3 regions of the Cupriavidus sp. GW823-FHT07A04 genome follow, and region 1 is predicted to be linked to each of the others. Evidence: predicted binding sites of a transcription regulator. Region 1 holds the regulator's gene; each other region holds the start of a gene.
What was found. The regulator FNR, encoded in region 1, switches genes on or off when oxygen is low (the NO sensors DNR and NnrR bind a similar motif). The targets are predictions, from matches to a motif close to TTGATNNNNATCAA.
Positions count from the first base shown of each region.

Region 2: the regulator FNR is predicted to act here: its motif matches at 3,457-3,470, upstream of AC1Q7Q_RS25350 (universal stress protein).
Region 3: the regulator FNR is predicted to act here: its motif matches at 4,937-4,950, upstream of AC1Q7Q_RS31730 (TraR/DksA family transcriptional regulator).

Region 1 covers NZ_JBXAHA010000009.1:21,516-28,916, forward strand. Annotated here, with positions in the region: gene rluB (23S rRNA pseudouridine(2605) synthase RluB) at 1-405, opposite strand, end outside; gene scpB (SMC-Scp complex subunit ScpB) at 411-1,487, opposite strand; gene AC1Q7Q_RS16690 (hypothetical protein) at 1,614-2,054, shown strand; gene AC1Q7Q_RS16695 (sulfite exporter TauE/SafE family protein) at 2,078-2,842, opposite strand; gene fnr (fumarate/nitrate reduction transcriptional regulator Fnr) at 3,141-3,866, shown strand; gene AC1Q7Q_RS16705 (hypothetical protein) at 3,953-4,198, opposite strand; gene AC1Q7Q_RS16710 (membrane protein) at 4,201-4,419, opposite strand; gene ccoG (cytochrome c oxidase accessory protein CcoG) at 4,487-5,986, opposite strand; gene ccoP (cytochrome-c oxidase, cbb3-type subunit III) at 6,042-6,968, opposite strand; partial or broken gene AC1Q7Q_RS16725 (cbb3-type cytochrome oxidase subunit 3) at 7,065-7,199, opposite strand; gene ccoO (cytochrome-c oxidase, cbb3-type subunit II) at 7,203-7,401, opposite strand, start outside.
Region 2 covers NZ_JBXAHA010000015.1:107,188-114,588, forward strand. Annotated here, with positions in the region: gene AC1Q7Q_RS25340 (sensor domain-containing protein) at 1-2,487, opposite strand, end outside; gene AC1Q7Q_RS25345 (cobalt-precorrin-7 (C(5))-methyltransferase) at 2,731-3,420, shown strand; gene AC1Q7Q_RS25350 (universal stress protein) at 3,585-4,436, shown strand; gene AC1Q7Q_RS25355 (metalloregulator ArsR/SmtB family transcription factor) at 4,533-4,853, shown strand; gene AC1Q7Q_RS25360 (YeeE/YedE family protein) at 4,868-5,302, shown strand; gene AC1Q7Q_RS25365 (DUF6691 family protein) at 5,311-5,775, shown strand; gene AC1Q7Q_RS25370 (cation diffusion facilitator family transporter) at 5,800-6,750, shown strand; gene AC1Q7Q_RS25375 (DHA2 family efflux MFS transporter permease subunit) at 6,902-7,401, shown strand, end outside.
Region 3 covers NZ_JBXAHA010000022.1:13,412-20,812, forward strand. Annotated here, with positions in the region: gene AC1Q7Q_RS31715 (bifunctional acetate--CoA ligase family protein/GNAT family N-acetyltransferase) at 166-2,895, shown strand; gene AC1Q7Q_RS31720 (phosphoribosyltransferase) at 2,997-3,659, opposite strand; gene AC1Q7Q_RS31725 (BCAM0308 family protein) at 3,781-4,284, opposite strand; gene AC1Q7Q_RS31730 (TraR/DksA family transcriptional regulator) at 4,384-4,764, opposite strand; gene AC1Q7Q_RS31735 (universal stress protein) at 5,041-5,871, opposite strand; gene AC1Q7Q_RS31740 (zinc-dependent alcohol dehydrogenase family protein) at 6,069-7,076, shown strand; gene AC1Q7Q_RS31745 (HlyD family secretion protein) at 7,303-7,401, shown strand, end outside.

The sequences.
Region 1 (7,401 bases):
GCCTTCGGCATTGTCACCGCTGAAGTTCCGGCGGCCTCGCGGCGCCGGGCGTTCGCCCTGCTGCTCGCCGGCCTGCACAGCCTCGCCTTCCGCGAGCTTGCGTTTGCCACGCGTACGTCCCTTCCTTGCGCCGTCGCCACGCGCGTCTTGCGCGGCGCCCGCATCGGGGCCGCCCGCAGGGATTGCCGCCCCGCCGTCCGCGGCACGGTCGCCGTCGCGGTCCTGCGCGGCCTGGCGGCGCGTGGCCACCAGATTGCGCAAGCCACGGCGCAGGCCCTTGCGGCGCGGCGCGCCATCGGTGCCGGCGCCGCCTTCGGCGCCATTGCCGGCATCGCCGGCCGGCGTATCCGCCTGGCGGACGTCTTGATCAGAATCGGACAAGGTATTCACATTCGGATGTTGCATGGTGTTCAGTTGGACACGCGCTGGTCGTGCTCGTCGTGCTCGCTGGGGTGCGCCGGATTCGTCGTGGACGCCCCCGGGACTTCGGACGCCTGCTCGCCGGAGGCCACTTGTACGTGGTAACCGTTGGCGGGCGTGTCCGTTTGCTCATTTGTTTCACCGTCTTCGACGGCTTGCTCCGCGGCTATGTCGCCAGACAGCGCGCCGGCGGGCTCGGCGGACACCGGCTCGCTCCCTGGCTCACTGCCTGGCCCGGGCGTCGCCGGCACTTCCGCCTCGGCCTCGGGCGCGGGTGTGAACCCGGCTTCCGCTTGCGCCAAGGCCTCCTTCCTTTCAAACGCATCCACCAAATCGGCGATGCCATCCATGGCGCCGGCCGCAAGACCGTCGGGGGCAACCACGCCGGAAGAGGTCGGTTCACCCTCTCCGGCATCCGCCGCAACCAGCGCGGCAGCGCCGGCCTGATCAGCGCCAGGTTCCGCGAATGCCTCTTCGTCGCTATCCGCCGGCACCTTGCCCAGCGCCTCGAAGTCAATCGGCTCCTGATTCAGCAGCGCGACCTGCGCCTGGGCCTGGATGTCCTCCAGCGGCGGCAATTCATCGAGCGTGCGCAGGCCAAGGTCATCAAGGAAGTTCTTGGTGGTGGCATAAAGCGCAGGCCGCCCGGGCACGTCACGGTGGCCGATCACCTCGATCCAGCTGCGGTCCTCGAGCTTCTTCACGACTTCGGTGCTGACCGCGACACCACGGATTTCCTCGATATCGCCCCGCGTGACCGGTTGCCGGTAGGCAATGATCGCCAGCGTCTCCATCACGGCGCGGGAGTACTTGGGCGGCTTTTCAGGATTCAGCCGATCCAGGTATTCACGCATGACAGGGCGGCTCTGGAAACGCCAGCCACTGGCCAGTGCCACGAGTTCCACGCCGCGTTGCTCCCAGTCGCGGCGCAGCTCTTCGAGCAGCACACGAATGGTGTCGGCACCGACGTCGTCGGCAAACAGCCGGCGCAAGTCATTGACGCGCAAGGGTTCCTGCGCGCAGATCAGCGCGGTCTCGAGGACGATCTTCGCCTCTTGGGTATTCATGTTGATTGCGTGCAGCCTGTCTTTGCACCTGCGCCCCGGTTGATCCCGGGCGCACTGGAGATTGCGGGTTCAGCGGTAGGGATTGCCACCGCCATCTGGCCGCGCAGCCAACCGCATGCTTGATGCATGCCAGCCGTGCGCCTTCTTTTATTGCATCGGGTGCCGGACCTGACCGGCAGGAGATCGCCCGGCCACCGGCATTATCTGCCAGTCGACGGAGCCCTTGCGTCGCGCCTTCCCCCTGATGTGGCGGACCTGTCCGGCGCGGCGTTTATCATCGAACGCGCCGGGTGCAAGAAAATACGGATATCGGGCCTGCCGGCCTATTTCACCCCGCCCTGCCGTAGCTGGTCTTTTGAACCGAATCTTTTGAACCGGACGGCGGATGGGGAACGGTCCCTGGCGCTGATGCCTGCCTGGGTGTTCCTGGCATGCATCCCTGAGCAGCGGATGCTACCTGACGATGCCACGATGAAATACGTGCGCGATATCGCTGTTCTTGCGATTGTATGGCATTCCCTGGCAAACCTGCAACCGATTCGCACAGCTACCTCAGCGAAGAAGTGACAGATACACCACGAAGCAGCGCTTCAGAAGACCAGGCAGAATCCATGCGCGGCAAGCGTCTCAGGCAAAAGCAGCGCGCGCGCCACCCCGGCCAAGCCAAAGGCCACCACCGCAAGCCCAGCGCCAGCCCGCAACGCCGGGCGCCGCGAAAGCTGCCTGAGATAGCCGGACAGGCCCGAGATCACCAGCAGGTTCGGCAGGGTGCCCAGGCCAAACACGGCCATCACCAGCGCGCCCGACGGGGCATTGCCGGCCAGCAACGCCATGGCAAGAGCACCGTACACCATGCCGCACGGGACCAGCCCCCAGGCTAGCCCCATGCCGTAGCGGCGCAGCAACCGGCCCTGCCCATGCGCCCGGGCCACAGCCGGCAAGCGCGCCCCGACGGCACCAAGGCCGCGCAGCAAGCCACCCGCGCCCCGGGCGGCGAGCCGCTCCAGCCAACCCGTACCCATGGTGCGCCCGCGCAACATCCACAAGCCCGACAGCACCAGCATTACACTGCCGACCCCGAACAGCCAGCGCTGCAGCGGCAGGTACTGCGTCTTCCAGACGCCGGCGCCAAGGGCGCCCAGCAAGCCTCCCAGCACCGCATACATGCTCAGCCGCCCGGCATGCATGACAAGCAGTTCCAGCAACCAATGGCCGGGACGCCGGAGCACCGTGGCAGGCACGCGCGCAACGCCGCCCTGCTCCGCCGCCAGCGCGATCCCGCCGCACATGGCGGCGCAGTGCACGCCGCCCAGCAATGCCAAGGTAAATACGCTGATAAGCACGCCTATGGTCAACTTCTCCTCCCAATCACACAATCGCAACGTCTGGCGCGGTAAAATGCGGCGAACGCGCCCCCGCAGCTCCAAGAGGCGCTATCAACATGAGGCCTTGCGCCCGCGCACACCAGCGCGCTCGCACAACATGACGACGGGCACGGCAAGCCGCGCTGCACAGATAGCGCACTGCCGCAAGACCCGCGCGCCAGGCCGATGTGGATAGCGCTTCCAACCGACGACTCTCAACGTCAAGCTCTCAACTCAATGCGCCCGCCACATCGCGCTTGACTGACTGCGCTAAACCGACAGGCCCCAATTGCTCACCACCATTCCCATTACCGAGATGTCGCCCCGCTGCTCCACTTGCTCGCTCGGCCAGCTCTGCCTGCCCGTCGGCATGTCGCAGCAGGACCTCGAAAAGATGGATACGCTGGTCCAGGACCGGGTGCGCGTACGCAAGGGCGAAACCCTGTACCGCCTCGGCGATCCTCTCACCGCCGTCTACGCGATCCGCTTCGGCACGCTCAAGACCCACCTGACAATGGAAGACGGCCGCTCGCAGATCACGGGCTTCCACCTTCCCGGCGAAGTCGTCGGCCTCGACGGCCTTGGCGAGATGCAGCATGCGTCGGACGCCACCGCGCTGGAAGATACCGAAGTCTGCGTGGTGCGCTTTGGCGATCTCCAGACGCTGTCCAACGTCCTGCCGTCGCTGCAGCATCAGTTCATGCGCCTGATGAGCAAGGAGATCTCGCAGGACCAGGTCATGTTGATCACGCTCGGATCGATGCGCGCCGAGGAGCGGCTTGCCGCTTTCCTGATCAACCTGTCCGAGCGCTTGTCCGCGCGCGGCTATTCGGCCTCCGAGTTCGTGCTGCGCATGAGCCGCGAGGAAATCGGCAGCTACCTGGGGCTCAAGCTCGAAACCGTCAGCCGCCTGTTCTCGCGCTTTGCGGAAGCCGGCCTGATCCAGATCCGCCAGCGCCACGTCAAGCTGGTCGACATGGTGGGGATCAAGCAGATCGTCAACAAGTCCTGCTGACCTGCACGTCGCGCGCCGCCCTCGCCCGCGGCGGCTCGCCGCGATGCCGCGCCTGCTGGCCTGAACCGGCAAGGCGCGCATCGCAATCACTCCAGCTCGTCCGTGTCCGCCAGCCGCGTGGGCATGGTGTACAGCGTCAAGCCGCTCGACAGCGCGCACAGCACCCACGCGATCAGGAAACCCACGGTGTAGACCGCCTCCCGCGATGCCTCGACCGGCTGGCCGAAGAAGCGCAGGTCGCCGGGATCGACCATGGAGAATACCAGCGCGGTCGTCAGCCCGGCGACCAGGAAAGCGGGCCACAGCACCCACATCAGCCAGCGTAGCCTCATGATCACCTCGCTTGCGCCGCGACCGGCGCTGCCTGGCGTGCCGCGCTGCCCGCCTTCTCAACCACCAGGCCGTGGCGCGCCACCCCTTCCTCAATGGGCGGATCCGGATGGGTCATGGCCAGCCAGATCGTGACCCCGCAGGCCACCATGGCCACGAACGGCCCACTCATCAGCAGCCACGGCCATGGCTCCTTCCACCAGGGATTACTTTGCTGCGTCATCTGGCCTCCTCTAGATCTAGATCGCGTATGTTGCGTACGGATTGGTGCAACCAGCGTCCCTGCCGCCTCATAGATTGCGCGGCACGATAAAGCTGGTGCTCTGTCGAATCTCCGCGCCATGGCTCCCCGCGCCCTCGTCGGGCACCGCGGTCACTGTGACCTCGATCTTGTGCGTGCCCTGCGCCGCGGACTCGATCGGCACGCGCACCCGGATGGGAATCAGGCGATTGGACGTGGGCTCCAGGTTGCCGGCAGCGTGATCATATTCCACGGCCAGGCCCTTGAGCTCATCGCTGCCCGCGCTGACGGCGACGCGCATTGGCGCCTCGGTCGTGTTGATCAGCTGCAGCCGGTACACGTTCTCGATCCAGCGCCCTTCCACTTCCCGCCCCAGCGCGCCGCGGTCGCGGATGATATCGACCTTGAGCGGCGTGCGCATGGCCAGCGAGGCCATGAAGCCGGCGACCAGCGCCAGCCAGATCACCGAGTAGATCACCGTGCGCGGCCGCACCAGGCGCTTGCGCGCCACGGTCTCGGAGAGCGCGCTGCGCATGGCGTTCTCGGACGTATAGCGGATCAGCCCGCGCGGGTAAGCCATCTTGTCCATGACCTGGTTGCAGGCGTCGATACAGGCGCCGCAGCCAATGCAGTCGTATTGCAGGCCATCGCGGATATCGATGCCAGTAGGACAGACCTGCACGCAGATGCTGCAATTCACGCACGAGCCCAGCCCGGCGGCCTTGTGGTCCGCCTTGCGCGAGCGGCTGCCGCGCGGCTCGCCGCGGCCCACGTCATAGGTGACCACATAGGTGTCGCGATCCACCATCACGCTCTGGAAGCGCGCATACGGGCACATGTACTTGCAGACCTGCTCGCGCATGAAGCCGGCGTTGCCCCAGGTGGCAAACGAGTAAAACAGCATCCAGAACGTCTGCCACGGACCCAGCGAGAGGCTCAGCACCTGCGCGCCGAGCGTGCGAATGGGCGAGAAATAGCCGACGAAGGTAAAGCCCGTCCATAGCGCGATCACGATCCAGAGCGTGTGCTTGGTGGCCTTCAGGCGCAGCTTGCGCACGCTCCAAGGATCGCCGTCCAGGCGGATGCGGGCAAAGCGGTCGCCTTCCACATGCCGCTCGATCCACATGAAGATCTCGGTGTACACCGTCTGCGGACAAGCGTAGCCGCAAAACAGCCGCCCCGCGATCGCCGTGAAGAGAAACAGCGACACCGCGGAGATCACCAGCAGCACGGCAAGGTAGATCACGTCCTGGGGCCACAGCACCAGGCCAAAGATATAGAACTTGCGCGCGCCGAGATCGAACAACATGGCCTGGCGGCCATTCCACTGCAGCCAGGGCATGCCATAGAAGAACAGCTGGGTCAGGACCACCATCCAGACCCGCCAGCTCGAGAACGCACCCGACACCGAGCGCGGATAGATCTTGCGGCGGACTTCGTACAGGGTCTCGTCCGACGTTTCCGCGTCCGCCGAATCAGGCGTGGGCGCTCGCAGCGGCGCCCACGCGGCCCCGTTCCTTTCAAGCGGCTCCGGTCCGGGGGCGTTCATGGGCGAACACCCCCGCCGCGGTGCGGGCCCGGCTGACAAGCATAAGCGCAGTGGCTCATTGCTTCGCCCCCTCGCCTGCGCCGCCGGTGTTGGACAGGCCCCAGACATAGGCCGTCAACATGCGGATACGCTCCGGCGTGAGGATTTCCTCGTGCGCCGGCATATGGTTGTTGTGGCCCTTCAGGATGGCGTCGACGATGTTCGCCTCCGAGCTGCCGTACAGCCACACGCGGTCCGACAGGTTAGGCGCGCCAAGCGCCTGGTTGCCCTTGCCGGTGGAGCCATGGCAGGCCGCGCAGGTGGACTTGAACGTGCTCTCGCCGCGCGAGGCGCGGATCGGGTCGTAAGACAGGCCGGACAGCGAGCGCACGTATTGCGCCACGTCGCCAGCGAGCTTGCCGTCGATGGTCGAGGCGAACGACGGCATCACGCCGTTGCGGCCCTTGGTAATGGTCTGCGTGATGGTCTCGGGCTCCCCGCCGTACAGCCAGTCGTTGTCGGTCAGGTTGGGAAAGCCGCGGCTGCCGCGCGCATCGGAGCCGTGGCATTGCGCGCAGTAGTTGAGAAACAGGCGTTGCCCGATCTCGCGCGCCGCCGGGTCGGCCGCCACCTGCTTGACGTCCATCTGCATGTACTTGCCATAGACCTCGCGCTGCAGTTGTTCGGCCGCCTGGCGGTGCGCCTCCAGCTCAACCCGGCTGGAGGTCTTGAGCACGCCGGCGTAGGAACCCAGGCCGGGGTACAGCACCAGGTAACCCAGGCCAAAGATGCATGCCAGCAGGAACATCCACATCCACCAGCGTGGCAGCGGGTTGTTCAGCTCGCGCAGGTCGCCGTCCCACACGTGGCCGGTGTCCTCGGGCGCACCCACAATCTTGGTGACCTTGCGCTGGGAAAACAGCAGCCACACGCACCAGACGATGCCGACCAGCGCGATGGCGGCAATGTAGTAGCTCCAGAAATCCGTGAAGAAGTCGCTCATGACTCAGTGTTCCTGCTTGGTGTTGTTTGCGCCGCCGGCATGACGCGCGACGCGGTGGCCGGCATCGGGCCTGGCGTCTTGGCGTGCGGCCAGCGGCTCGTCGGGCAAGGCGAACGGCAGCATGGCCGACTCCTGGTTGGCGGCCTTGCGCCCTGACGACCAGGCCCACCAGCAGATGGCAATGAAGGCAGCCATCGAGACCACGGTGGAAAACGCGGTGATCATTGCCATGGCTTACTCCTTGGCCGGCGTGGCCGCGGGCTGCGCGGCAGCCGCGGTATCGACACGCACATTGCGCTTGGCGATGCCAAGCTCCTGCAGGTAGGCGACCATCGCGTCTTCCTCGGTCTTGCCGGCCAGCGTGGCAGGCGCCTGCTCAATCTCGGCGTCGGTGTACGGCACGCCGAGACGGCGCAGCGCACGCATGCGGTCG
Region 2 (7,401 bases), on a different contig from region 1:
CAAGGCATCCAGCGGGCGCGAGAACAGATAGCCTTGCCCCATATGGCATCCCTGCGATAGCAGGAAGCGCCGCTGGGCTTCGTTTTCCACGCCTTCGGCGATCACCGCGAGCTTCAGGCTGTCGCCAATGCGGATGACGGCGCTGGCCAGCTCGCGGGCGGCGGCATCGCTTTCCAGGTCGATCACAAAGCTCTTGTCCAGCTTGAGCTGGTGCACGGGCAACTGCCTGAGGTAGCCCAGGCTGGAATACCCCGTGCCGAAGTCGTCCATGGACAAGCGCACGCCTTGTGCGTGGATGGCGGCAACGGTGGCGGCGAGGCCCGCGTCGTCTTCCATCAGCAGCCCTTCGGTCATCTCCAGCACCAGCGCCTGGGCGGGCAGCCCATGGCGGGCCAGGGTCTCGGCCACTTGCGCAGGCAGCCCCGGGTCGCGGAAGCTGGCGGGCGAGATATTGACGGAGATCGTGGGTACGGAAAGCCCTTCCCGGCGCCAGGCAGCTAGCTGCGCGCACGATTGCTCCAGCACCCAGCGGTCCAGCGTGCCAATCAGGCCGCTGTCTTCGGCCAGTGGCACGAAGCGGTCCGGCGACACCATCCCAAAGTGCGGGTGGTGCCAGCGCACCAGCACCTCCAGGCCATAGAGGCGCCCATCACGCAGGAACACCTGGGGCTGGAAGTTGAGATGAAGCTCCTCGGCCAGCAGGGCGTCGCGCAGCGCGGACTCCAGCGCCAGGCGCTCCTGGGCGGCCCAGTTCATCTCGATGCTGAAGAAGCGGAACAAGTTGCGCCCCGCGGCCTTGGCGTCGTACATGGCCATCTCGGCGCAGTGCAGCAGGTAGTCCAGCGCATCGCCGTCGGCCGGGAACATGCTGATGCCGATGCTGGCCGAGGGCGCAATGCTGGCGTGGTCGATGCGCAGCGGCTGGCGCAGCGCGGCCAGGATGCGCTTGCCCGCAGCAATGGTCTGGGTGCGGTCGCAGTCGGGGAGCACCAGCGCGAATTCGTCGCCCGACAGCCGCGCCACCAGCGCGGTATCCCCGGCGTGCGCGCTAAGGCGTTGCGCAACCTCGCGCAGCAGCTTGTCGCCGCCGACGTGGCCGAGCGAGTCGTTGATATGCTTGAAGCGGTCCAGGTCGACGAACAGCACGCTGAGCGTGGTGCCGGCCGAGCGCGCCGCGAGCAGCAGGGTGCCGGCCTGCATCTGCAGCAGGCTGCGGTTGGGCAAGCCGGTCAGTGAATCGTAGTGGTCGAGCTGCAGGATCCGCTCGGCGGCTTCCTCGCGCTCGAACGCGAGCTTGCACAGCGAGGCGCATACCTCGGCCAGCTGCTGGTGGAAGGCGTCGGGCTGGCGGACGGTGCGGCAGTAGAAGGCCAGCGTGGCAAGCACGCGGCCATCGCTTGCCTTGATCGGATAGGACCAGCATGCCGCCAGGCCGAGGGGTAGGGCAAGATCACGAAAATCCGCCCATAGCGGATCGTTGGCAATATCGCTGACCATCACCGGCTCGCCCAGCCAGGCGGCCGTGCCGCAGGAGCCCACGGATGGCCCGATGGTCAGGCCGTCCAGCGCGGCCGAATACTCGGGCGGCAGGCCAGGCGCGGCCAGCGGGTGCAGGCGCCCATCGGCGGCCACCCGCAGCACGGACGCGATCACGGCGGGTGCCACGCGTTGTACTTCTTCGCAGATCAATTCCATCACGGCGGGCAGCGGCTGCTCCATCACCATGGCTTGCAGTACCTTTCGCTGCAGCATCTCGTAGGTCCGCTGCTGGGTGATGTCGGAGAGGATGACGATGGCGTGATGCCGGTCGCCGGTCGCGCTGACCAGATGGCGCACGGTGGCGCTGACCCAGAGTGCGCTGCCGTCGCGCGCATACACCAGAGCCTCGTGGCGCTCACCGCCCGGGGATGAGCGCTGGGCATGCAAGCGTTGCATCACGCCGGGATCGGTGAACTCGCCGGCCAGTATCTCGCGCGGGGTCTTGCCCCTCAGCTCGCAGGGCTTGTAGCCCAGCATGCGCGTGAGCCCGGCGTTGCCGTACACGATGTGCCAGTCGGCATCGACCACCAGCACGGCACTGTCGATCTCGTCGGCAATGACGGATAGCAACGGGTGATGGTCGCGGCTGGCATCCGGGTGGTTGGCCACCTTTACCAGCAGCGTGCGCAGTGTCACGTCGCCCAGGCGGGTGCTGGATTCCGCGACATGGCCAAAGCGAAGTTCGCCATCCGGCCTCAGTATCCGGACGGCGGGCAAGGGCTGGGCGCGCTGCGCGTCGGCATCCGGCAGCTTTTGCACGAGCGCCTCCACGTTCATGCCGAAGACTTGCGTACGGGATGCGCCATAGAGTGCCTCCGCAGCAGCGTTCAGGAAGATCACCTTGTTGTCCGTGTTCAGGATGAAGACGGCATCGGTGGCTTGCTCGAGCGAATTGCGGAACAACTGATGGGGGTCGGCTATGCTGAGCGCTTTGTCTCTATCTGGCATGAGTGAGGTAAACGTCGCTAACGACCGAGGGTGCCTGCCTTGCCCGGTGGGGGCTCGCGGGACATTGACTCGGCTCTGAAGCAGCTATCGGCATCCAGTGCCGGATCCTGAAGTACTTTTTTTTTGCGCCAGGCGTTCCTCGGCGCAGGCCTCGCGCTCCGATGGCTTGGCATAATTGCGCCCTGTCTTGACGGGGCGATGCGCGCGCCGTCCCCTTTTGCATCGATCGAACCGGGATTCTTCATGATCATCTGCGCCGGCGTTGGCCCCGGGCACCTCGACTTCCTGACCCACGGCGTGGCGGAACTGGTCCGTGGCGCCGACATCGTGGCCGGCTTCGACACGGTCATCGACGTCATCCGCCCGCTGGTGCCGCCGGCGGCCCAGGTGGTCACCATGGGATACCAGGACCAGGTGGAGCGGCTTGCCTGGGTTGCCGCCGAGCACCATGGCGGCCGGCGCTGTGTGGTGCTGTTCATGGGCGACATGCACTTCAGCGGTTTCCAGTACCTGGAGCGGGTCGAGCGGGCATGCGGCCATCCGGTGGATACCGTGCCCGGCATCTCTTCGGCCCAGGTGCTGGCTGCGCGCGGCAAGGTTTGCTTCGACGAGACCACCTTCCTGACCTTTCACCGGCGCGGAGACCTGGAGCCGTTCAAGCGCCATCTGGTGCACGTGCTGGCGGACCAGCGCAACGCCATCGTGATTCCGCGCCCATGGGATTTCATGCCCAGCGATATCGCCGCCTGGCTGGTGGCGCAGGGCGTGCCGCCCGAGCATCCGGTCGAGGTCTGGGAGAACCTGACGCTGGCCGATGCGGACTGGCGTGGCACGCTGGCCAGTTGCACGCTGGCGTTCACCGATATGAGCATCATGCTGATCCGTGCGCTGGCGCCAATGGCCAGCCAGATCGAGCTGGCGCCGCTTGCGTAGTCCCGCGCGCCGGCCGCGCGGGGCAGGCTTTCGGCATTGATCTGCCGCAATTCGCCCGCATTGCCCGCTTGCGCTGCCCCGCGCACGGAGTAGAGTCCATTTTCGGATAGTCGGAAAAACGTCTGCAACCGTGTGCAGGGGTCTCCAGATCGGAGGAAAACATCATGGATTTCAAGACCGTGCTGGTCGAACTCGGTGCGGATCCCGGCTGTGCGGATCGCGTCAACCTGGCTGCGGAACTGGCGCAGCGCTCGGCCGGCCATGTGATCGGGGTGACGGCCACCGGCATGCGGCTGGAGCCGTTCCGGGGCGCGGGCGACGAGGCGGGATACTACGCGGAACTGGCCCGGCGCCAGTTGCTGGCGCAGGGCGCCGAAGCCAGCGCCGCATTTCATCGGGCCATGAGCGAAGCGGCGCCCGGCGTGGGTTTCACCCACCGGGTCATCGAGGACGACGTGGGCTGGGCGCTGGTCCAGCAGGGGCGGGTGGCGGACGTAGTCGTCCTGGCCCGCTTGCCCGGGCCGGAGTCCATTCCCGTGCTGGTGGCACAGACCCCGGAATATGTGTTGCTCAACACCGGCCGCCCGGTGCTGCTGGTGCCGCCGGGCGTGCGGCATCTACCCTGCGAACATGTCGCCATCGCATGGGATGGTGGGCGGGAAGCCGCCCGGGCCGTGGCCGATGCGATGCCTCTGCTGCGCCTGGCCAAGCGTGTCACCGTGGTGTCGGCGTCCAGCGCGCATGACGGCTCGGCGACCCACGGCATGCCCGATGTGCCCGGTGCGCACGCCGGCCTGCGAGATCACCTGGCGCGCCAGGGCATCACCAGCGTCATGCACGCCGTGCAAGGCAGCCATGGGATTGGCCAACTACTGCTGGAGGCGGTGCGGCACTTGCAGGCCGACCTGCTGGTGGCGGGTGGCTATGGGCACGCCCGGCTGCGCGAGCTGGTCACTGGCGGCACCACCCGCACCCTGATGCGCCACGCCGACATTCCGGTGTTGATGTCGCATTGAAGGTCGGTCTCGACTGGCATCAATATACTTTTTAATATAATATTAAACCGTATATTGATTAGCAGGCCGGGGTCTCGCCCGGCCTTTGCCGAACCCATGCAAGCGGCTTCTCCCTCCCTGAGCCTGGACACGATGCGCGCCGCCGCGGGCGACGCCACCGCCATGTTGCGCGCCCTCGCCAATGAAGACAGGCTGCTGCTGCTTTGCCAGCTTAGCCAGGGCGAGATGTCGGTGGGCGAGCTCGAAGCGCTGCTTGGCATCCATCAACCCACCTTGTCGCAACAGCTTGGTGTGCTGCGCGCGGAAGGGCTGGTCAACACGCGGCGCGACGGCAAGCGGATTTTTTACGCGGTTGCCGATGCGCGGGCGCTGGCCGTGCTCGAAACGCTTTACGCCCTGTATTGCCCCACTGAATGAAGGAGCCACTGGCCATGATCATCGACTGGACACACTTCACGCCCTGGTCCGCGCTGGGCGGGGGCCTGCTGATTGGACTGGCCGCCGCCGCGCTCGTGCTGTTCAACGGGCGCATCGCGGGCATCAGCGGCATCGTTGGTGGCTTGCTGCGGCCAACGCGCGCGGAAGCCGGCTGGCGTATCGCCTTTGTGCTTGGCCTGCTGGCGGCACCGCTGCTCTGGCGCCTGTTCGGCGCGCTGCCGGAGATCCGGGTCCATGCCGGCGCTGGCCTGCTGGTCGTAGCCGGCTTGCTGGTGGGATTGGGTACCCGCTACGGCGCGGGCTGCACCAGCGGGCATGGCGTTTGCGGGCTGTCGCGGCTCTCTCCGCGCTCGCTGGCGGCCACCGCGGCCTTCATGGGGGCCGGTTTTGCGACGGTCTTTGTCGCACGGCACCTGCTCGGCGCATGAGGAGCGACATGAACCGCCTTTCTTCCTTGCTGATCTCGCTGGCCTCTGGCCTGGTGTTCGGCCTCGGGCTGATCCTGGCCGGCATGGCCAATCCACAGAAGGTGCTCGGATTTCTCGACCTTGCCGGGCGCTGGGATCCCTCGCTGGCGCTGGTGATGGGCGGCGCGATCGCGGTGGGCGTAGTGGCGTTCGGTATCGCCCGGCGGCGTGCCGTCTCGCTGCTGGGCATGCCCATGCAGCTGCCGGCGTCGCGCCGGATTGACCGGCGCTTGCTTGGTGGTGGCCTGTTGTTCGGCGTGGGCTGGGGGCTGGCGGGGATCTGCCCGGGGCCCGCGCTGGTGCTGCTGGGCGCGGGCGCATGGCAAGGCGCAGTCTTTGCGCTGGCCATGCTGGCCGGCATGGCGCTGTTCGAGTGGCTAGAATGGCTGGGGCGCGGCCGCGCTTTACCCGGCAAGGCATTAACCGGACATTAACCGGACAACAGGAGTCATCCATCGATGCGAACTGATGAGGTCATCGACGAGGCCGAGGTAGAAACGCCCGCCAGAGCCCAGGCGGCGCGGCGCAGCACCTGGGTGAGCGTGGCCGTGAATATCCTGCTGACCTGCATGCAACTGGTGGCGGGCGTGGTGGCCGGCTCCCAGGCGTTGATCGCGGATGCCATTCACTCGCTCTCCGACCTGGTCTCGGACTTTGTGGTGCTGTTCGCCAGTCACCATAGCCGCAAGGGCGCGGATGCCGACCACCAATACGGCCACCAGCGTTTCGAGACCGCCGCCTCGCTGGCAATCGGCCTGCTGCTGCTTGCGGTCGGCGTCGGCATGCTGTGGTCGGCCGTGCAAAAGCTGGAGCATCCCGAGTTGATCCAGCCGGTCAAGGGTGTCGCGCTGTGGGTGGCATTGGGCGCGCTGGCGGCAAAGGAATCGTTGTTCCGCTACATGCTCGCCGTGGCCGAGCGCGTGCGCTCCAGCATGCTGGTTGCCAACGCATGGCATGCGCGCTCGGATGCGGCATCGTCGCTGGTGGTCGCCGTGGGCATCGGCGGCAACCTGCTTGGCTACCACATGCTTGATCCAGTGGCCGCCCTGGTGGTCGGCCTGATGGTGACCAGGATGGGCTGGAAGTTCTCCTGGGATGCCCTGCATGACCTGATGGACCGCGCCGTGGATGCGCAGAGCATCGAGGCGATCCGGCAGGCCATGCTGGCCACGCCAGGCGTGCTGGGCCTGCATGACCTGAAGACCCGCAAGATGGGCGACGCGATCCTGGTCGACGTGCATCTGGAGATCGATGGCGCAATGACGGTCGAGGCGGGGCACCGTATTGCGGTGGAGGCGCGCCTCGCCGCCATGCAGATTCAGGACGTGCTGAATGTGATGACCCATGTCGACCCGGTGCGCGTGCCGCAGCGCCAGGCGGAAGACCCGGCGCGCGCAGGCGCGGCATGATGGACTGGCCAAAGCGTGGGCCGGGCGGGGCAAACGTCCTTTGCCGATGCCCGGTATGATTGCCATCCTGGCTTGAAATGGCTTTCCCGGTGGCAAAAAGCGGTCCGCCCGCTTCGCCGCGCAGACACGCACCCCCCGCACCCGCCGCTCCATGGACCACACGCAAACCCAGTCATCGTCGATGAGATTCCTGCCGTATCTCGTCGCGGCTACCTTCTTCATGGAGTACCTCGATACCACCGTGCTCGCCACTGCGTTGCCGCAGATGGCGCGGTCGTTCGGGGTCGGGCCGAATGACCTGAGCCTGGGCATGACGGCCTATATGCTGGCGCTGGCGGTGTTTATCCCGATCAGCGGATGGATCGCTGATCGCTTCGGGTCAAGGACGGTGTTCGGCGGGGCGATCGTTGTTTTCACGGTGGCCTCGGTGCTGTGCGGCGCATCGAACGGGTTATTCGCGTTCACCGCGGCGCGCGTGCTGCAAGGCATTGGCGGCGCGATGATGGTGCCGGTCGGGCGGCTGATCGTGGTGCGCAACACGGATAAGCGCCAGTTGATCAAGGCCATCTCCACCATCACCTGGCCGGCCATCGTGGCGCCTGTGGTGGGGCCGCCCATTGGCGGGTTCATCACCACCTACGCCTCCTGGCG
Region 3 (7,401 bases), on a different contig from region 1:
GCATCCTTGTCCTGCATCAAGACCGATGCCCCCAAGCTGAACAATGCTGGCATATTGGCGTCCACGCGATGGCGCATCCGGCCTGACGCGCAGCCCGCCTTGCAGCCCGCCTCGCAGCCGGATACGGAACTGGCGCCCCCTCCCACCCCGACGACCCCGAGCACGATGAGTATTCGTAACCTGGAACATCTGTTTCATCCGCGCTCGGTCGCGGTGATCGGCGCGTCCGCACGACCGCACAGCGTAGGGGCCACCGTGTTTGCCAACCTCCGTGCCAGCGGCTTCGCCGGCCCGGTGTATGCGGTGAACCCAAAGTACCGTGCGCTGGAAGGTCGGCCTTGCTATCGCTGCGTCGCCGCGCTGCCCGATGCGCCCGAACTGGCAGTGATCTGCACGCCGCCCGATACGGTGCCGGGCCTGATTGCCGAACTGGGCAAACGTGGCACCCTGGCCGCCGTGGTCCTTACCGCGGGCATGGCGCGAGCGGATGGCGCGGACGGGCAAACCCAGCAGGATGCAATGCTTGGCGCCGCCAGGCCATATCTGCTGCGCATCCTTGGTCCCAACTGCGTGGGGCTGCTCGTGCCAGGCCTGGGGTTGAACGCCAGCTTTGCGCACGCGCCCCCCCTGCCCGGCAAGCTGGCCTTCGTCTCGCAGTCCGGCGCCCTGACCACGGCGGTGCTGGACTGGGCAAGATCGCGCCAAATCGGCTTTTCTCACTTCGTCTCGCTCGGGGACAGCGCCGACGTCGACGTGGCGGACGTGCTCGACTATCTCGGCAGCGACCCGGGCACCCAGGCGATCCTGCTCTATGTGGAAGCGGTCAGGTCCGGGCGCAAGTTCATGTCCGCCGCGCGCGCGGCTGCCCGCAACAAGCCAGTGCTGATCATCAAGGCCGGCCGGGTGCCAGAAGGCGCGAAAGCGGCAACCTCGCATACCGGTGCCCTGGCAGGCGCCGACGATATCTACGACGCGGCGATCCGCCGGGCCGGCATGTTGCGCGTGGGCACCACCGAAGACATGTTCGACGCAGTGGAAACGCTCGCTCGCGCGCGAGCGCTCGCCGGCGATCGACTGGCGATCATGACCAACGGCGGCGGCGCTGGCGTGATGGCCACCGATGCCTTGATTCTTGGCGGCGGCCATCTGGCCACCCTGGGAGACGCCACGCTGAAGCTGCTGGACGCGGCCTTGCCACCCACCTGGTCGCACGGGAACCCCGTCGACATCGTTGGGGACGCTCCCGTCGAACGTTACGTCGACACCTTGAAGCGACTTGCGGCGGACCCCGGCAGCGATGCGATCCTGATGATCCACGCGCCCACGGCGATCGTGCCAAGCAGCGACATCGCCATTGCCCTCACCAGCGCCATCACGCCAACTGCGCCGGCCACACCGTCGACGGTATCGCGCCCCGTCTTCACAAGCTGGCTCGGCGGCGACTCGGTGACCCGCGCCCGCCAGATCTGCCGGCATGCGGGCCTTCCCACCTACGACACGCCGGAACAGGCCGTGCGCGGCTTCCTGCAGACCGTGGCCTACCGCCACAACCAGGAACTGCTGATGGAGACGCCGCCATCGGTTCCGGCCGGCGCCGAGCCCGACAGCGAACGTGCGCGACAGTGCATCCGCGACGCGCTCACCACCGGCCGTTCGATGCTGACTGAGCCCGAAGCCCGCACGGTCCTGACCGCCTATGGCATCCCTGTGGTGGAAACCCGGACCGCTGCCGACATCGATGCCGCCGTCGCCGCTGCCGAAGGCGTCGGCTTTCCGGTTGTCGCCAAGATTCTGTCGCGGGACATTACGCACAAGTCCGACGTCGGTGGCGTGGCGCTGGACCTGCAGTCTGCCGGCCAGGTGCGGCAGGCCCTGGAGCACATGGAAGCCCGCATTCGCAGCGAACGGCCCGGGGCGCGCCTGGATGGCTTCACGGTCCAGCGCATGATCAGCCGGCCGGGTGCTTTCGAATTGATCCTGGGCGCGACCACCGATCCGGTGTTTGGCCCTGTGGTGCTGTTTGGACACGGGGGTACCGCCGCCGAGTGCATCGCCGACCGTGCCATCGCCCTGCCGCCGCTGAATGTCAACCTGGCAAGGGATCTTGTCGGCCGCACACGCGTTGCGAAGCTGCTTGCGGGCTATCGGGACCAGCCGCCGATTCGCCATGACGCTCTGTACCAGGTCCTGATCCAGCTGTCGCAACTGCTATGCGACCTGCCGGAAATCACCGAACTCGATATCAATCCGCTGCTGGCCGACGGCGCGGGCGTGCTGGCCCTGGACACGCGCATCGGCGTGGCGGCGGCTACGCAGCCAGGCGCTGCCCGCCTTGCCATCCGGCCCTATCCCAAGGAACTGGAGGAGACCGTGGCGTGGCACGGCGCACCGTTGCTATTGCGCCCGGTGCATCCCGAAGACGAGCCCGCCTACCAGGCCTTCTTTGCCGCCATGACCCCGGATGACATCCGCATGCGCTTCTTCTGCATGATCCGCCAGCCGCCGCACAGCCAGCTCGCACGCATGACCCAGATCGATTACGCCCGTGAGATGGCATTCGTCGCCGTCGGCGCGGCAACCGGCGAGCAGCCGGCCATCCTGGGCGAAGTGCGGGCCGTAGCCGACCCCGACAACCTGTGCGCTGAGTTCGCCGTGGCGGTGCGCTCCGATTGCAAGCGCCAGGGCATCGGCAGCCTGCTGCTGGGCAAGATGGTGGCCTACTGCCGCGCACGCGGCACGCGGGAGCTGGTCGGGACCACGCTGGCAACCAACAGGGCGATGCTCAGGCTCGCCGAAAGCAGCGGTATCCACGTTCTGCGCACTGGCCAGCCTGCCAGCGACGGCGTGGAACTCCGCCTCTTGCTGACGGGGTCGAACTCAGGCAATGGGCCATGACATTGCGCTAGCCGCCCGCCTTTCCCTAACTGGCCAGGCTGCCAGAGGCTGGCAGCAGCCGGAAAAGACCAAAAGCACCGCCTCCAGAACGCCCACCCCTACTACCGTCCCGCCAAACGCCCCACCCCGTGCTGCCCCGGATCGCCCTCCAGGCAAGCCACCACTTCCTCATCCTCAACCTGCGGAAACTCCCGATAATGCTCACCGACAGCGGAAAAATTGGCCGGCGATCGCAGGCAGACCACCTCGTCCGCGTAACGCCGCACCTCGGCGAGCGAAGCCGGCGCGGCCACGGGCACAGCGCATACCAGCCGGGCAGGATGCTGCTGCCGCACGGCATGCAATGCGGCAATCATGGTGGCGCCCGTGGCAAGCCCATCGTCCACCACGATCACCGTGCGCCCGTCCAGCGCACGCGCGGCGCGCCCCGGCGTGTATTGCTTGCGGCGGCGGCGCAGCAATGCAAGCTGTTCGTTGCGCTCCTGGTTGAGATAGCTGGAGTCGGCGCCAACTCGTGCCGCGTAGGGCGTCACGTAGACCCAGCCGCTTTCATCGACCGCGCCGACCGCCATCTCGCGGTCGAATGGCGCCCCTAGCTTCCTGACCAGGACCACGTCCAGTTCGCCGCCGAGCCGGTCGGCGAGTATCTTGCCCATCGGCACGCCACCCCGTGGAATGGCCAGCACAAGGGGATGGGCGTCGCCGTACCCGGAGAGCGCTTCGGCTAGCCGCTCGGCGGCCTCGTTCCTGTCCTGGAAAGTCATGACATCACCTTTTGCCGGTGAGGGACCAGCTAGCTGGCTAGCCGGCTAGCGACTTCCATCGACGCCGTAAGGCGAGGTGTCTGTCAGACTGGACGGCCCCCAATGCGCGCCATGACGGTCCTCAAGCGCGGTGCCAATGAACATAGAGGGTCTCGTCGGCGTCGGGATAGTCGATTTCCAGCTTGCCACGATACGCATGATGCACGGCAGAGCCGATATCGCGTGCCAGGTGAAAGCCCGTGGTCGTGATGGTGATGCGATCCTCCTGAGTCTGCGTCGCCATGACGCGCTCCATCGGATGACTCTCTCTCATCAGGGCTTCGCGGTGCCGCACCAGCCCGAGAATCTCATCCCGGTGCTCCCGCTGGAACGCCCCATCCAGCGTCAACTGCGCCGCGGGCACATGGTCGGCGATGCGGTGGCAGGCCGGGCACATCAGCGCCTTGGCGCCGGGCGGCACGGCCCGCCATTGCCAACATCCTTTCAGGAAGACCGCGTGGCAAGCGGGACAGGAAGCGATGGCGGGCGCCTGCTCCGGCTGCTTGTAGGCATCGTGGATGGGATCCTGGGGAAGCCGGTCCCAACGGGCCGGCCTGACCTGGCTCGAACGCTCACGGACTTTCATGTCTGGCTCCTGAAATCGAATCGGGCAGCGCCCACGCGGCCTGCCTGCAGTATTGCGGACTCACCTGGCGAGCCCGCCCGCGGGAACGCCCGCCCATGCTCATCGCATACCGCTCGGCGCCCCGAACATGTGCTCGTGCTTGCGCTGGCACGGGGTGCAGCGTTTGGCCGTGGGATACGCTTGCAGGCGTGGATAAGGAATGGGCTCGCCGCAGTCCACGCACACGCCGTAGCTAAGCCTGGCGATCCGCTTGCGCGCCACCGCTATGTCGGCCAGTTCCATGCGGTAGTGTTCCGCCACGGCATCGTCCATGCGCTCCTCGGTGCCATGCTCAGCGAGATCCGCGTCGTCGCTCGCTTCGCGCTCGGCGGACACAGTACGGGAAACGGCTGCGGCGTCCATCTGGCCGCGGATTCTCTGCTCTCTGCTGTCCAGCAAGGCGACGAGGCTGGAGAGCTGCTCTTTCGTTAAATCGGACATCGTCGACTCCCGGGCGCGGCAAGGTGGATCCACATCCATGATGCGATGACATCGGGCAGGCCGCTTGCGCCAGATCAAGTGATGGGCCGCCGGCACGAAGTGCCTGCGGCGTGGCGCGCTGAACCCTCGTTCCGCTTCAAGCTTCAATATAGGTGGGTGGTTGCCGGTTAGCATGATCTGCGTCAATCTCACTTCCGGCCATGCGCGGAGCCGGCCGCAGCCATGGTGCGCGCGGGCGCGGATATCGCGCCCGCGCCATGCCGGCAGTTGATGTGACTAGTGTGACATCAGGACGGGCACCGTCATGGTGTCCAGCAAAGCCCTGGTGACGCCACCCAGTACCAACTCGCGCAGGCGGCCGCGCCCGTAGGCGCCCATCACCACCAGATCGGCGCCAAAATCCGCCGCGCGCGAGAGCAAGGTTTCCCCGATGGCGATGTCCGATCCTTCCTGGCAGTGTTCAAACTCTGCCTGGACGCCATGGCTTGCCAACGCGGCCATGGCATGGCCCGGCAGGCTCGCATCGGGCCGCGCGCCGGTACCTTGCGCGCAAAGCACCTTGGCCTGCCCGCCGCAGATCAAGGGCATGGCGTCGTGCAAGGCGCGCGTGGCCTCGCGTCCGCCGTTCCAAGCCACCATGACACGTGCGCCGGGGACAGCGAACTGGCCTGCGAATGGAATGACAAGAACCGGCCTGCCACCGTCGAGGATGAGGGTTTCCAGGAACTGGGTCGCGACAAAGCTGTCTGGGTCGGCCGGATCGTATTGCCCGGCAACCACAAGGTCGGCCTCGCGCACTTCGCGCAGCGCCATCATCAACGGATCGCCATCCACTGCCCGCCACTCGGTTTCGATCCCCAGGTCCTGCGTTGCCGCCAGGAAGCGCCGGTGCACCGCCTCGCGCGCCTCACTGCGCCGCTGGCGGTCCTCGTTGATATAGGTCGCGGCACCCTCCATCAGGTAAAACCAGGCGACATCCGGCATAAAGCCGGCAAACAGCCCGATCAGCCGGGCATGGCGTGCCACGGCGAGCCGGGCAGCGATTTCAAGCCGGTCCAGCGCGCGTGGGCTGGTGTCCAGGTGGACCATGATGCTGGCGTATTCCATAACATTCCTGTGCGGTTTAGGTTTGGGTTTGGGAGCCTGAATCCAGTCTAGGAAGCGTTTGGACGTGGCTATTGACTCAGGTCAAGCCGATACCTTCTGCACAGGGGCTGGCGCCTCGCGTACGCCATGGATACGGATCAAGCGGCAACCGTCAGCGTGACCTAGGCTAAATGCTGGGCACCGCCGAGGACGTCACCATGCACGAGACGATGCGCGCCATGATTTTCGACGGCACCGGGCCGGCCTTGCGCCTGGCGCGCGTCCCCGTGCCAGACCCCGGCCCAGGCGAAGTGCGTATCGCGGTGAGCACCTGCGGCGTCTGCCGCACCGACCTGCACATTGTCGACGGCGAACTCGCGCACCCGAAAGCCGCCCTCATTCCCGGACACGAAATCGTTGGCAGGGTCGAGTCCTGTGGCGCAGGCGTGACGGGCCTTGCCCCGGGCGACCGGGTCGGCGTGCCGTGGCTCGGGCAGACCTGCGGGCACTGCGGCTATTGCGCGGCGCGTCGCGAAAACCTGTGCGATACGCCGCAGTTCACCGGCTATACGCGCGACGGCGGCTACGCCGAGTACGTAGTGGCCGACAGCCGCTTTTGCTTCCCCATCCCGGAGCACTACGACGACGAGCATGCGGCGCCCTTGCTGTGTGCGGGCCTGATTGGCTACCGCACGCTGCGCATGGCGGGGGACGCCCGCAAGGTCCGGTCTATCGGCATTTACGGATTTGGCGCCGCGGCCCACCTGGTGACGCAGATCGCCGTCGCCCAGCAGCGCGAGATCTTTGCCTTCACGCGCCCCGGCGACACCGCCGCCTGCCAGTTCGCGCGTGACACCGGGGCGTGCTGGGCCGGTCCAAGCGACCAGCCCGCACCGCAGCCGCTCGATGCCGCGCTGATCTACGCGCCGGTGGGTGCGCTGGTGCCGATGGCGCTGCAAGCCGTCGCCAAGGGCGGCACCGTGGTTTGCGGTGGCATCCACATGAGCGATATTCCGGCCTTCCCCTATCGCCTGCTCTGGGAGGAGCGGTCGATCGTGTCGGTGGCCAACCTCACGCGCGACGACGGGCTGGAACTGATGCGGATCGCCCAGGCCACGCCGCTGCGCACCACCACCACGGTCTATCCGCTGGAGCAGGCCAATGCCGCGCTGGCCGACCTGCGCGCGGGCCGCCTGGCCGGCGCGGCGGTACTGCGCATCGCTTAATCGCCTAATTAGAACTCCCCCTCCAAAAAGTGCCCCCTTCGGCACCAACTTGCGCTAGATCAAGTCCACGCCCCACCCCGCCGGATAGCATTGGACCCTACGCCGTCGCCCCGCGGATCAAGGTCTGTCTTTGTCGTCTCCCCTTCCCCCCTTTGCCCGACACCCTGAACCCCCTGGCGCGCCCGGCGGCATTCCATCATTCAGCGCACAGGTGCACAGGTAGCCGATGAAACTCAAACCAGGCTGGGGTATAGCGGTATTGTTCGTTGCTGGCGCCATTGGAGCCGCCGTGTGGTGGCTTGGCAGCCAGCGCGACCCGTGGCCG